2 regions of the Methyloligella solikamskensis genome follow, and region 2 is predicted to be linked to the other one. Evidence: predicted binding sites of a transcription regulator. Region 2 holds the regulator's gene; the other holds the start of a gene.
What was found. Region 2 encodes PhoB, which activates phosphate uptake and scavenging genes when phosphate is short. Its sites were predicted from a motif close to TGTCATNNANCTGTCAT; they were not measured.

Region 1 (7,448 bases), on a different contig from region 2:
ACACTCGCCTCCGCGCCATGACTTCTCGGCCACAGGCGTTTTTGCCCTAGTCGTTCGCCGCCCGGGCGGTGAAAAACCCGGCGATCGCGAAGTAGAGACCCGTGCCGAGAAGCAGGATCTTGATCCAGAGCGGCGACGGAAAGTCATGCAGCAGGCTTGCGGCTGCGGCCACAAGCCAGAGCAGCGTGACCGCGATGCTGATCAGGCGCAGCCGCTCGCTACGGACGGGATGGACGTAAGGGGTCGGCACGAAGGTGAGCACCGCCAGGATCAGCACGATGGTGAGATTGGCCCAAGGCGGCAGGCCGAAGGCGAAGAGGAACAGGGCGACCACGTTCCAGACGGCCGGGAAACCGACGAACTCATTGCTCTTCGTCTTGCTCTTGCTATCGGAGAAATGGAACAGGCTGCTGAGCAGGATGGCGAAGCCTGCAATGAGCGCGGTGCCGCCGGGCAGCAGGTCCGACATGGCCAGCGCAAAAGCCGGCACGAAGGCGTAGGTGAGATAGTCGACGATGTTGTCGAGGTCGTCACCACTCCAGCGGGCCAGATGTTCCTTGGTGCCGTAGCGGCGCGCGAGCGGACCGTCGATCCCGTCCACGAAGAGCGCCAGGCCGAGCCATGCGAACATGAGCTGCCAGTTGCCGTCAGCGGCGGCGAGTATGGCGAGCAAGGCCAGGCACGCGCCCGTGGCGGTCAGAACATGGACGGCGGCGGCCCGCAATATAGGAGGCTTCGTGACCCGCGGTTTCATGGGAAAGGTAACGGATGGGGCGCGGCTTCGTTGCCGAGTCCCTAGAATCGGCGCTTCACCGTACCGACGACGCCGATATCGTTCACCTCGTCATCGGGCTTGCCGGCAGGATCCAGGGCCGGATCGTCGGAATGGCCGTACATCACGTCGAGGCCGAAATCCAAGCTCGGCAGAACGCCGAAGCTGAAGATCTGAACGTCTGTGGAATGGGTGGCGTCTGCGGCCATGGGCGTGCCGAGCTCAGAGGCGTGCGGCGCAGGCGCAACGCTCAGGCCGGGCGCCTTTGAGGCTTCCTGGCGAAGATCGGTCGGCTGCTTCGGCGCAGGCGCGGTCTCGACCTCGTTGAAGGCGAAAGCCGGGGTGGCGCCCGCGATCAGGAGCGCCATAGATGCCGCAATTGTGTGAGAGCCCTTTCTCATGGTCCTTCCCCGTTCTTGCCTAATGATAGCACGGCTTGCGGCAAAAGCCTCGTTCAACCGCGTTGTGTAGGCCTTAATGGACGGGGATCGCTGCAATTTCCGGAATCTTCGTTGCAAATCCGCAACGTAGCCCTCAGAGGCCCGGAATTAGCGGACGTTCCCGCAGAACAACAAAAAAGCCGCCCTAGATGGGGCGGCTCTTTCGTCTTGTAGCTTCGCCTTGCAGCAGCTCCGAGAGCTTGCCGTCGCCTTCTCCCGATCCTTCGAAAAATAACCGCCGCCCCGTTTCAGGGCGGCGGAGGGTCAGGGACTGTCAGTCTTTTGGTTCTGCTGTCTTTCTACGATCGGTTGGCGGCCTCGAGGCTACCAGTCGACCTGGGCACGGAGGCCGACACCGGTGATGTCGGCGCCGTCATTGATGCCGCCATCGATCTCGGACTGGTTCACGTTCAGCATCAGACGGGTGTAGTCGTTGAGATGCCAGTTCACACCGATAAGCCAGGTGTTCTGCTCACCGCATTCCTCGCAGCCGCCCTCGGAGAGGTCGATCGTGTCGTAACGACCGGCGATCTGCCAGGCACCCCAACCGCCTTCGTTGACCGGATGGTTGACGTGGACGCGATCGAACTCGCCTTCGTCGTAGTTCCGCATCTCACCGGTGAGGAAGTAGCTCGCGCTGAGATACCAACCATCATAGGTCGGGCTGTGCGTGCTGAAGTCGATGTCGGCGGGAACCTCGGAGGTCAGCTGCATGTATTCACCCTGCAGCGAGAAGGACCCAAGCACCACGGCGCTTTCCAGGCCCCAGAGGTCGTCGCTCTCACCAATCTGGCCGGTATTGACGAAGCGATCGGTCAGGTGGAAGTCAGCGGCGCGCTGACGGTAGCGATACAGGCCCAGATCCTCGTAGTCGCCGTTGTCGCGGCTACGATAGCTGGCGCCCAAATGAACGACGCGGCGATCGGTCAGGATCGGGGCGGCGGTGACACGAGCGGCGAAGGTCGTGCCTTCCTCGTTAGCCTCATCCGCGATGTTCCGGCCGAAGATACCGGCAGCTGCCGTCCACTGCTCCTTCTTATAGGAGAGGCCGGCACCAAGCTGACGCTCCAAATCGAAGGCGTCGGTGATGGCGGCACGCTCCATGAAGGTGATGAAGCGGGAGCTGGTCTGCTCTTCAAGAGAGTTCGGGGTCTTGAACTGACCCAGGGTGATGTCAACCGGCAGACCCTTGTACTGCAGGTAGGCATCGGTCACCTCGCCGTCGCCGGCAAAGTCGTATTCGAACTTATATTTGACGTCGTGATAGACAACGCCCTCGACGCCGAGACGGCCGCGGCGAAGCTCAGTGGCATCGACATCCGGCTCGCCGGTGATGGCGAAATCCTGGTCGGCATTGGTGTAATCCACCATGATCCGGCCACGGACCTTGAATTTGAAGGCGCCGTCCTTGCTCGAAAACTCGGGCGCGCCCTTCCACTTGACCTTGAGGTCAAGATCCTCGTCGTCGCCGGCTTTGGCTGCGGTGACGCCGGTGGCGAGAAGCGCCACGGCGCACACGCCTGCAAGCAGCATGCGGTTCATCTTACCCAGTCCCCCAATCATAATTGACTCCTCTTCAATCGCGCTTCTTTTCCTATTGTCCTTCAAGGACTTAGAAGCTTCCCTGCCAGTTCGTGCGATGCGTGCCTGTTTTTTAGGCCGCGAGACGCACGCAGCGAATGGGTCGTTTCTATTTCCCGAGCCATGACAGGCTCGTGACACTCAGACGTCGGTTCCAGATTCAGCCCGGAACTGTTGCAGACGAGCCACGCGCGTGATGGCGCCCCAACGCGAGTCCTCCCGCGGGGATACACAAACAAACGAAACACACGTGTGAACGGACGCTTTTAACGCACTGACTGGGCGATACTTTTCTTCCGCATGCCTCAATCGGCCGCCAGGACACCAAATCCCTGGTCGCGGAAGATGGACGCGGCGGTTTTTCCGCGGAGAAAGTCGAGAAATTCCGTTGTGGTTGAGGCGGTTGCTCCCGAGAGTTGCGCTACGGGGTAAATGATCGGCGGATGGCTGTCTTCGGGGAAGGTTCCCACGATTCGGACGCGCGGCTCTGCGTACGCGTCTGTGCGGTAGACGATCCCCAGCGGCGCCTCTCCGCGGGCCACGAGAGCCAAAGCGGCGCGCACGTTCTGGGCTTGGGCGACGCTGCCTTCGACCGCGCTCCAGACGTCCAGAGATTGGAGCGCCGCCTTGCCGTATTTTCCGGCAGGCACCGCATCCACGTTCGCCATAGCGAGGCGCCCGCCTTCCAGCGCCTCCTTAAGCGGAAAGCCCGAAGCGATCTCCAGCGCGGTGTCGGTGTCCTTTGGCGCGATCAGCACGATGCGGTTGGCCAACAGGTCCTCGCGCGTTCCCGCTTTCACCTGTCCGGACGCTTCCACGAAGTCCATCCAGTCCCGATCGGCGGAGAAGAAGATATCCGCCGGCGCGCCTTCTGCGATCTGCTTGGCCAGAGCTGAGCTTGCTGCATAGGAGATCCGCGCAGCATGCCCCGTCACTTCCTCCCAGGCCGCGTTTACGCCGTCGAGGGCGTCCTTGAGGCTTGCGGCGGCGAACACGGTCGGGATCGTCTCTTGGTCCGTCTCTTGCGCCGCTGCCGGCCGCACCCCCTGTCCACTGGCGCCGAGCGCAAGCACGAACGCCAAAACAATCGCAAATCCAAGCCTCATCGTTATTCCCTCCCGTATATTACGGGTGAGTCATACGATTTTCCGCAAGGGTTCGAAACCGATCAATGGTGGAAAGCCGTTCGCCCAATAGTATCAACCGATTAATCCGCTAATTCGGCGGTTCGCGGCAAAACAGGCGCTTTCAAACCGTGAAACGGGGTGCGAAACTCCCCCCATGAACGATGCCTCTTCTGCCGATTTCGATTCCTTTTCCGGCGCGCCGTTCGATGCGGTCGTGGTCGGCGCCGGTCCGTCCGGTCTGGTGACGGCCCTGGCGCTCACCCATGTGGCGCGCGGGACGGAGGCAAGGATCTGCCTCGTCGGACCGGCGCCCGAGGCGCCGAGCGTCTCGCGCGATACCCGCACCGCCGCGCTGATGGACAGCTCCATCGCGCTCCTCAAGCAGCTCGGCGTCTGGGATGGGCTCGCGCCGGAGTCCGCGCCGCTCGAAGGGATCCGTATCGTGGATTCCGCAAGCCCCATCTTACCGGCGCCGGACGTGATCTTCCGGGCCTCGGAGCTTGGCTTGCCCGCCTTTGGCTACAACATCCCCAATCCGGTTCTCGTCCAGGCGCTTTACGACCGGGCTGTGCAGGAGATGCCGGTGGTGTCGAGCCCGGTTTCCGAGATCGCCATCGAAGACGAATGTGCCCGGCTGACCTGCGCCGATGGCCGCCAGATCGTGACGAAGCTCGTTGTGGGCGCCGACGGGCGGAATTCCGTCTGCCGGAAGGCGGCGCATATCGCGACCCAGGAGTGGCACTATCCCCAGAAGGCCATCGCGACCCGCTTCCGGCACACCCTGCCCCACGAGCAGATCTCTACGGAGTTTCATCGACCGTCGGGGCCGCTGACGACCGTGCCCCTGCCCGATCCGTACGCTTCGAGCCTGATCTGGGTGGTGGACGAGACGGAGGCCGACCGGCTGACCAGCCTCTCGCGCCTCGCCTTTGCCGGCGAGCTCGAATCCCATCTGGGCGCCCTCACCGGTCCGATCAGCGATGTGGGCGAGATCGTCGCTTTTCCCGTGGCGGGGATGAGCGCCAAGACTCTGATGGGACCGCGTACGGCGCTGGTCGGCGAAGCGGCCCATATCCTGCCGCCCATCGGCGCCCAGGGGCTCAATCTCGGTTTCCGGGATGCGGGTTGGCTCGCCGAGCGGCTGCGGCCCATCTTCGAAGGCGCGCACGATGCGGGCGCCAAGCCGGTGCTTCTGGCTTATGCGGACTCGCGCCAGATGGACATCATGAGCAGGACCATCGGCGTCGATCTTTTGAATCGCTCCCTCATTACCCGCTTCCCGCCGGCCCAGGCCGCCCGCGGCGCGATCCTGCGGGGTCTGAAGTCGCTGCCCATGCTGCGCCGCTTCGCCATGCGGGCCGGGATCGCCCCGCCGACACCGCTGCCGCCCCTGATGCAGGCCTCCGCCTGAGGCCTTTCCACGCCGGTTTCAGCGTTTTGCGCCCTTTGGCAGGCTTGACGCGCACGGCCCTACCTGCCACGGAAGCGCGCCAAATGCTTGCCGCATGGAAACCCTGCGCGCGGGCCTCTCTCTAAGCTGAGATCGATAGGAGTCCTTGTGGCCGAACCGTCGCAAATTCCGCTGCCGCGCAAGATCCGCTACCTCGCCGAATACGCTGTTCTGCGAGGGCTGATCGGGTTCGTGCGGCTGTTCCCCATCGATCTTGCGGGCACCCTGTCGGGCAAGGCCTGGCGTTGGCTCGGGCCCTACAACAAGCGCCACAAGCGCGCGATGATGAATCTGGAGATCGCCTTCCCGGAGAAGACCAAGGACGAGCGGGAGGCGATCGCGCGGGACATGTGGGAAAATCTCGGCAGGGTGATGGCCGAGACCATGAATATTGACCGCATCATCCAGCAACCCGACCGGCTGCACGTCACCAACGGCCATGTGATCGAGCGCTACCGGGAGAAGATGGGCCCGGTGCTGATCGTCACCATGCATATGGGCAACTGGGAGATCGGCATGTGGCCGGTGACGCTCGCCGGCGTCCGGCCTGCCGGTGTCTACCGGCTAGTGAAGAACCCTTATGTAGACCGCTACCTGCGGTCCCAACGCCAGGCGCTCTATCCGGGCGGGCTGTTCGGACGCGGCCGCGCCGACGGCACCCAGGAGGGCCAGAAGACGGCGCGGCTCATCATGGATTATGTGCGCCAGGGTGGCCGGCTGGGTTTCATCTCCGATCTCTACGACAGGCAAGGCGTCGAGGTACCGTTCTTCGGCTACCCCGCCAAGAGCATGCCGATCGCGGCCATGATCGCCCGCCGGGTGGGCGCGCGCATCTGGATCGGGCGCTGCGTCAGAATCGGGAATCGCGCGGTGTTTGACGTGAACGTGAATGAACTTCACGTTCCGCGCACGCGTAATCAAGCGGAGGATATCCGCAATATCACGGCAGCAATTCAGCGCTGCTTTGAAGGATGGATTCGGGAGCATCCCGAACAGTTTATGTGGTCCAACAGACGTTGGTTCTGAAGTGCTTCCGCGGCACTTCCCGCAATTGACAGTTTAAACGCGATGCGATCATCATCGACTTCAAACTCCGACCGGAGAGGACCTGCCATGGCGGTCGTCGGCAACGCCAAATACCAAATCGGACAAGTGGTGCGACACCGGATCTACCCGTTCCGCGGGGTGATCTTCGACGTCGATCCGGCGTTCAACAACACCGAGGAATGGTACCAGTCGATCCCGGAGGACGTGCGTCCGTCGAAGGATCAGCCCTTCTATCACCTGCTCGCGGAGAACGCCGAGACGGAATACATCGCCTATGTCTCGGAGCAGAATCTCGAGCCGGACGAGTCCGACGAGCCCCTGCGCCATTCCCAGGTGCCGGAGCTGTTCGAGGATCTTCAGGACGGCGTGTTTCGCTTCCGCTTCCTGCAGGAGCATTAGGACTCGGGGGCACGCCTACGAGGCGCTCCCTTTTTACGACACCGGATACAAAAAGGGCCGCTGGAGCAGATGCTCAGCGGCCCTTCGTTGTTTCTGAGGTCTCGGTCTTACTCGACCGGGACGGCGGTTTTCGGCGCCACGGAGCTTGCGCCACCGTTGCCACCGCCCTCTTTCTCGGCTTCAGCCTCGGCCGCCTTATTGGCGAGCTCGGTCTGACGCTTGCGGATCATCTCCATCAGGCGGCGACGAGCCTCCTGGTACTTCGCCTTGTCAACGGGCTCGCCGTCATAGGCCTTGGAGAAGCCCTCCAGCGGAACCGGGAAACCGATGGCCTTGCGCTGTAGATTGACCGCAGCGACCACAAGCTGCGTGCCTTTGCGGAGTTCGGCGAGAAGCTCGGGCTTCAGCTCGGTCTCGGCCTGGCAGCTCGTGGCATAGCAGAGCGTGTAAGGAAGCCGCATAGGCTCACCCTCATCGACGCGGATCTGCACGCCGGCGGGAATGGCAAGCGCGATGGCGGTGGGCAGACGGACGAGAAACGTCTCCTTGTCCTCGCCTTCTACCTTGCGGATCGCCGCCGCCACCAGCACCATGCCGGTATTGCCGTCGAGTCGTTCATGGTGGGTGAGGCA
Region 2 (7,448 bases):
CGAGCGGCAGGGGCGAATACGCCCGCACGCGTTCCTCGTGGAAGAGCCGGTAGAGCAGACGCTCGGCCGCGAGCGTGGGATCGAGGAGCTCGTGGTCCTCCACCGTCTCGGCCAGCAGCCTCGCTCGGTTCCAGTCTTCGTCTTCCGCCGCCTCATCGGCCTCCGACGCCAGGCCACCCTCGGTGGTCAGCTTCTGGACAAGAAGGCCGCCGGCGCGCCAGCTCCAGCTCTTGTCCTCGCCCTGGTAATGCTTGGCCGTGACGAGCTTCAGGAAGGTCGGAAGCTGCTCGGACTGGCGGAAATAGATATCCGCCGCCTCACTTAAGGTCTCGCCCTCCAGCGGCACGATGCCCTGATAGCGCTCCATGTCGGGGCCGCGATCGATGGTCATGGCGAAGTGGCCATTGCCGAGAAGGGTCGCGGAATCAACGCCGTCGGTGCCGAGCGCGTCGACCTGCTCCTTGTCGAAGCGGGCATAGGCGCGCAGCTGGCCCGGCGTCTGGTAATCCGCCACCAGCAGATCCACGGGCCCGTCGGTCGAGGCCTGGAGGATGAACTTGCCTTCGAATTTCAGCGCAGCGCCCAGAAGCGCAGCAAGCGCCACCGCCTCGCCCAGCAGCTCCGAGACGGGCTCGGGATAGTCGTGGCGCGAGAGGATGTCGTCCACTGTGGGGCCGAGCTTCACCAGCCGACCGGTCACATGGGACAGCTCCGCCTGAAAGGGGAGCGCGAGATCGTCTTTGGGGATGACCAGCTCGGCCATCTCCTGAGATGGCCCAGCCATCGTCAGTCTCCTAGTTGTTTCGACTTGGACTCCAGGCACCAGGCGAGGATCGCCTTTTGCGCATGGAGCCGGTTTTCCGCCTCGTCCCAGACCACGGATCGCGGACCGTCGATGACCTCTGCGGTCACCTCGTCGTCGCGATGGGCGGGCAGGCAATGCATGAATATGGCGTCTGATTTCGCTTTTTCCATCAGGGCGGCGTTCACCTGATAGGGGCGAAGCAGTTTTTTGCGCTGATCGGCGTCCGCATCGCCCATGGAAACCCAGACATCGGTGACGATGCAATCGGCGTCTTTGGCCGCCTCTTCCGGGTCCTCGGTGACGATGACATCGGCGTTCTCTGACTTGGCGAAGGCGACGAACTCATCGGCCGGCGGATATTCCTTGGGCGCTGCGATCTTCAGGGTAAAGCCGAAGCGGGCCGCGGCGTGGATCCAGGAGGCGGCCACGTTGTTGGCATCGCCCACCCAGGCGATGGTGGCGCCTTCGATGGAGCCCTTCTGCTCCTCGTAAGTCATGATGTCCGCCATGATCTGGCACGGGTGGGTACGGCCGGTGAGCCCATTGATGACCGGCACGTCGGCATTCTCGGCCAGCTCCAGCAGCGTCTCATGAGGACCGGTGCGGAGCATGATGGCATCGACGTAGCGGGAGAGCACCTTGGCCGTGTCGGCGATGGTCTCGCCGCGGCCGAGCTGCATCTCGTTCGGATTGAGCACGACGGCCTTGCCGCCCAGCTCGTGGATCGCGACCTCAAAGGAAACGCGGGTCCGGGTGGAGGGCTTCTCGAAGATCATGGCCAGCACGGCGCCCGGCAGAAGCGGGGCAAGATCGCTTTTGCGCTCCGCCTTCATCTCGTGGGCGTGGGCGATGATGCCCTTCAAAGTCACGGTATCGAAGTCGTCGATATCCAGGAAGTGACGTACGGCGCTCATCTGCCCTGGCTGCGGACTCGAATGGCTGGCTTGGCTGGTCGCTTTTTGCATCTTTCGGCCTAAGGTCTCTTGCTCTCTGGCTGCCGCTAGGCCGTCGCCGCGGTGGCGGGCGCGACGGTCTTGCAGGCGGCTTCGATCTTCTCGCAGGCCGCATCGATCTCGGCGTCGCCGATGATCAGGGGCGGCAGGAGCCGCACGACATTGTCGCCGGCCTGGACGGTGAGAAGATGCTGCGCGGCAAGCGCCTTTACCAGATCGCCATTGGGGACGGATGACGTGCATTTCAGGCCGAGCAGGAAGCCCTGGCCCCGCACCTCTTCGAAAATATCGCTGTGCTCATCCTTGATGGCGGCGAGGCGCTGCTGGAACCGCAGGGCGGTCTCCGAGACGCGCTCCATGAAGCCGTCTTCCAGCAGCACGTCGAGCACGGCATTGCCGACGGCCATGGCGAGCGGATTGCCGCCGAAGGTCGAGCCATGGGTGCCCGGGGTCATGGTGCTGCCGACCTCTTCGGTCGCCAGACAAGCGCCCAGCGGAAAGCCGCCGCCCAGCCCCTTTGCGAGGGACATGATGTCGGGCTCCACGCCCGCCCATTCATGAGCGAAGAGCCGGCCCGTGCGGCCCATCCCGGTCTGCACCTCGTCGAACACCAGAAGGATGCCCTTCTCGTCGCAAAGGGTGCGAAGATCCCGCAGGAAGCCGGGGTCGATCAGGCGCACGCCGCCCTCGCCCATCACGGGCTCGATGAGGATGCCAGCGGTCTCGTCGGTGACGGCGGCCTTCACCGCTTCGATGTCGCCCGCGGGCAGACGGTCGAAGCCGGGCATGGGCTCGCCGAAGCCCTGGAGATGCTTTTCCTGGCCGCCCGCGGCGATCGTCGCGAGCGTCCGGCCGTGGAAAGCGCCTTCGAAGGCGATCAGCCGGGTGCGCTCCGGATGGCCCTTGGCGTAGTGGTAGCGCCGCGCCAGCTTGATGGCGGCCTCATTGGCCTCGGCGCCAGAATTGGCGAAGAACACGCGGTCGGCGAAGCTCGCCTTGCAGAGCCGTTCGGCGAGGCGTTCCTGGTCCGGGATCTGATGCAGGTTGGAGACGTGCCAGACCTTCTCGGCCTGGGCTTTCAGCGCCTCAACGAGATGGGGATGGCTGTGGCCGAGCGCCGTCACCGCCACGCCCGAACCGAAATCGAGGTAGCGTTCGCCTTTCTCCGTGAAGAGCCAGGCCCCTTCACCGCGCTCGAACGAAAGCTCGGAGCGCGCGTAGGTCGGAAAGAGGGCCGACATCGGCTTTCCCTCGCTGGCAAACCGTTGGTGGCAAAAGCCCAAAACAAAAGCGCCGCCGAACCCGGCGGCGGCTTTGAATAGAAGAGCTTTAGGTCTGCCCGCGCTGGCTGTCAATCTGGGCTCCGGGCCCATTTGCGCCCCGCTCGTGCACAGGCTTTCCCAACACTTCAACGGGTTACCCACGAAACTTTCTTAACAGGAGGTTAACGATCGATTGAGTTCTGCCGCGAGCGATGGCAGAATCTGGCTATTCCGGTGGAAAAATCGGCTCTCATCCGTGGCGGACGGTTGCTGGCGAACCCCGGAATTAGTAGGGTTGAAACCGCTCGGCCACAAGATGTTGCGGCGTCCTTCGCGATATCTGAGCGGTCCATCTCAAATGTACATCAGAGTATGGCCTCAGCCGTTTTCGCGGCTGCGGGCGGACTCTGAGTCCGAAAAAAATCGAGGAGGCACAATCAATGGCATGGAATGATGAAAGGGTGGAGCTTCTCAAGAAGCTCTGGGCCGATGGGCTGAGCGCCAGTCAGATTGCCGCGCGTTTAGGGGGTGTGACCCGCAACGCGGTGATCGGCAAGGTGCACCGGCTGGGTCTGTCGGCGCGGGCCACCACCACCCGCTCAAGCTCACCGCGCATTCGGCGAGCGCCGGTGCGGCGACAGCAGCCAAAGCAGAACACTGTCGTCTACGCCACGCGGGGCGCGACGGCATTGAAGCCGGAATTCGAGGAAGAGCCGGAGACGGTGGCCGCGCCGCAGCCGGTGGAGGAGCTGGTGATCCCGCTGCATGAGCGGGCGACCATCCTCAGCCTCAAGGAGCATATGTGCCGGTGGCCCATCGGCGACCCCGGCGAGGACGATTTCCATTTTTGCGGACGCAGGAGCGACACCGGCGTGCCCTATTGCGAGCACCATTCGCGCATGGCCTATCAGCCCGTGCAGCGGCGGCGCGATAAGCGGTCCGCGACCGGTTAGAGGGACGGCCGGGGCCGTCTGCAGCGGGCCCGGTCACAAAAAGCGGGGAAGTGAGAAGGCGCCTCCATCCGAGGCGCCTTCTTTTTTGGCTTGATCCTGACACCGAAGGAGCACTCAGCCTCCGGCACGGAGTGCGCAGAGGTCACATGGTTCGAGACGCGCTCGCCTACGCGAGCGACCTCACCATCAAGGCCACGATGCAGCCTTAAGCTGAAGCCGTCTCCAGCGCGTCGGAGAAGGCATAGCCGGCGCCGCGCACGGTGCGGACCGGATCCTGCTCGGAATCGTTCATCATGGCCTTGCGCAGGCGGCCGATATGGACATCCACGGTGCGCTCGTCGACATAGACATTGCGCCCCCAGACCCCATCCAGAAGCTGAGCGCGGCTGAACACCCGGCCCGGGCTCTGCATGAGAAACTCAAGCAGCCGGAACTCGGTCGGCCCCAGATGGATGGGGCGGCCGTTGCGCGTCACCCGGTGTGAGACCCGGTCCAGCTCGATATCGCCGGCGCTCAGCACGGAGGCGATGCGCTCCGGGTTGGTGCGCCGCATGATGGCCTGCACCCGCGCCATGAGCTCCGGCACGGAGAACGGCTTCACGACGTAATCGTCGGCGCCCGTGGTCAGGCCGCGGATGCGGTCGTTCTCCTCGCTGCGTGCGGTGAGCAGGATGATCGGGATGTGTCTGGATTCCCGGTTGGTGCGGATGCGCCGGCAGAGCTCGAGACCGGAGATCCCGGGCAGCATCCAGTCCAGGATGATGAGATCCGGGGAGTTCTCCGCAAGCTGCAGCTCGACCTCGTCGCCGCGGTAGACGACTTCGACGCTGTGGCCAGCTGCCTCGAGATTGTAGCGGAGGAGGAGCGCCAACGGCTCCTCATCCTCGACGATTAAAACTTTCGCTCCAGTTCCGTTGGTCATGGTCGACCTGCCTGTTAGCCAGTTGATCTCTGTAGCGGCAAGGTGGTGCTGGTGTTGTCGCCCTTGGGGCGCTCGTCTGAGACCGGCGTGCCATGGACCAGGAAGTACACCGTCTCAGCGATGTTGGTCGCATGGTCGCCGACGCGCTCGATATTCTTCGCACCGAACAAAAGATGTGTGCAGAGCCCGATATTGCGCGGGTCCTCCATCATGTAGGTCAGCAGCTCGCGGAACAGCGAGTTGTACATGGCGTCGATCTCTTCGTCCTTGTACCAGACCTTCAGGGCGGCATCGGCGTCACGCTCGATGAAGGCGTCCAGCACCTCCTTGAGCTGCTCCAGAGCCAGTTCGCCCATATGGCGCAGGCCCAACATGAGCTGCTTGGGCTGCTGTTCCTCGACGACAGCGAGCGCACGCTTGGCAATATTCTTGCCCAGATCGCCGATGCGCTCCAGATCGGAGGAGATGCGCAGGGCCGCCATGATCTGACGGAGGTCGTAGGCCAGCGGCTGGCGCCGGGCGATCATGGTGATCGCCTGCTCCTCGATCTCCTTCTCCAGAGCGTCGATGGCTTCATCCTGCTGAATGGTGTTGCCGGCAAGCTCCGGGTCGCGCCCTTGAAGAGCGTCGATGGACTGGCCGAGCACCTGCTCTGCGAGACCGCCCATGCGGGCGATCTTGTTGTTCAGGGACGACAGCTCCTCCTCGTAGGCGCTGACGATATGCTCGTGATCTTCCATAAGGCCGTTCCTTTTGGCTTTAGGATCCGCGTCGATTAGCCGAAGCGGCCCATGATGTAGTCTTGGGTCTTCACGTCTGTGGGGTTGGTGAACATCGTGGTCGTGTCGTCGACCTCGATGATCTTGCCCAGATGGAAGAACGCGGTCCGCTGCGAGACGCGCGCGGCCTGCTGCATGGAGTGGGTGACGATCACGATGCATAGGTTTTCGCGCAGCTCGTCCATGAGCGTTTCGATCTTGGCGGTCGCGATCGGGTCCAGGGCCGAACAGGGCTCGTCCATCAGCAGCACCTCGGGGTTCACCGCGATGGCGCGGGCGATGCAAAGCCGCTGCTGCTGACCACCCGAAAGACCGGTGCCCGGCTCGTCCAGGCGATCCTTGACCTCTTCGAAGAGGCCGGCCCGCTTCAGGCTATTCACGACGATCTCTTCCAGATCGCTCTTGTTCGTGGCCGTGCCGTGAATCTTCGGACCGTACGCGACGTTCTCGAAGATCGATTTCGGGAAGGGGTTCGGCTTCTGGAACACCATGCCGACACGGGCGCGGAGCTGAACCGGATCGATGTCCGGGTCGTAGATGTCCTCACCGTCGAGCTCGACGTCGCCCTTGATCTTCACGATGTCGATGACGTCGTTCATGCGGTTGAGGCAGCGCAAGAATGTCGACTTGCCGCAGCCGGACGGACCGATCAGGGCGGTCACCGAGCCATCATAAATCTCCAACGAGGCGTCGTGCAGCGCCTGTTTCTGGCCATACCAGAGGTTCAGGCTCTCCGTTTTCATCTTGAGCGCGTGCTCTTGGGTAGAGATCGCGCCTGGATTCTTCTCGGGCACCGCGGGTGCCCGCTGTTTCATCGCCGATTCTACGTCCACATTGTCCTCCATAGGGCGGCCCTACCACTTCCGCTCGAATTTATGTCTCAGATACACCGCGAGGCTGTTCATCACGATGAGGAAGGCCAGCAGCACCATGGTCGCGCCGGCCGTCCGTTCGATGAAGCCGCGCTCGGCTGCCGTAGCCCACATGTAGATCTGGACCGGCAAGGCGGTGGCCGGATCCATCGGGGTTGACGGGTAATCGGCCACGAAGGCCACCATACCGATCATCAGCAGTGGCGCGGTTTCGCCAAGCGCCTGCACAAGACCGATGATGGTGCCCGTCAGGATGCCTGGCAAGGCCAGGGGCAGAACGTGGTGCATGATCACCTGATGCTTCGACGCGCCGACACCCAGGGCGCCTTCGCGGATCGAGGGCGGCACCGCCTTCAGGGCAGCACGGGTCGCGATGATGATGGTCGGCAGAGTCATGAGTGAGAGCACCAGACCGCCAACGATGGGCGCCGACCGTGGCAGCCCCAAGAAGTTGATGAAGACCGCCAGGCCGAGGAGACCGAACACGATGGATGGCACCGCCGCCAGGTTGTTGATGTTCACCTCGATCATGTCCGAAATTCGGTTCTTGGCGGCGAATTCCTCCAAGTAGGTCGCGGCGGCCACGGCCAAGGGCACAGCGAGGAGGATGACGACCATCATCATGAACAGGGAGCCGATCAGCGCCACGCCGAGGCCCGCGGTCTCCGGATAGCTGGAGGCGCCGTAGACGAAGAGCCCGGTGTTGAAGCGCTTCTCCAACTGGCCCTTCTCCACCAGCGTGTCGATCCAGGCGATCTGCTGATTGTCGAGCTGCCGTCGGCTCTCCTTGGTGTCCCGGCTAATCGATCCTTTCAGCAGCGCATCGACATCGTCGGCGGCCAGCAGCCAAACGTCGCGCTTCTGTCCGATCACAGAGGGATCTTCGAGGACGATGTCCTTGA

Region 1: a site for PhoB is predicted at 2,917-2,933, ahead of ACFQ2F_RS09830 (OprO/OprP family phosphate-selective porin). Genes of this name have one in related genera too.

What each region holds. Positions count from the first base shown of each region.
Region 1 is NZ_JBHTJO010000001.1:2,012,799-2,020,246, forward strand. It holds gene ACFQ2F_RS09820 (CDP-alcohol phosphatidyltransferase family protein) at 47-724, opposite strand; gene ACFQ2F_RS09825 (hypothetical protein) at 796-1,140, opposite strand; gene ACFQ2F_RS09830 (OprO/OprP family phosphate-selective porin) at 1,537-2,775, opposite strand; gene modA (molybdate ABC transporter substrate-binding protein) at 3,099-3,899, opposite strand; gene ACFQ2F_RS09840 (FAD-dependent monooxygenase) at 4,075-5,331, shown strand; gene ACFQ2F_RS09845 (lysophospholipid acyltransferase family protein) at 5,479-6,396, shown strand; gene hspQ (heat shock protein HspQ) at 6,484-6,816, shown strand; gene ACFQ2F_RS09855 (invasion associated locus B family protein) at 6,924-7,448, opposite strand, start outside.
Region 2 is NZ_JBHTJO010000002.1:197,786-205,233, reverse strand. It holds gene ACFQ2F_RS13970 (Hsp33 family molecular chaperone) at 1-784, opposite strand, end outside; gene argF (ornithine carbamoyltransferase) at 787-1,719, opposite strand; gene ACFQ2F_RS13960 (aspartate aminotransferase family protein) at 1,806-2,999, opposite strand; gene ACFQ2F_RS13955 (GcrA family cell cycle regulator) at 3,461-3,973, shown strand; gene phoB (phosphate regulon transcriptional regulator PhoB) at 4,179-4,895, opposite strand; gene phoU (phosphate signaling complex protein PhoU) at 4,910-5,635, opposite strand; gene pstB (phosphate ABC transporter ATP-binding protein PstB) at 5,671-6,489, opposite strand; gene pstA (phosphate ABC transporter permease PstA) at 6,529-7,448, opposite strand, start outside.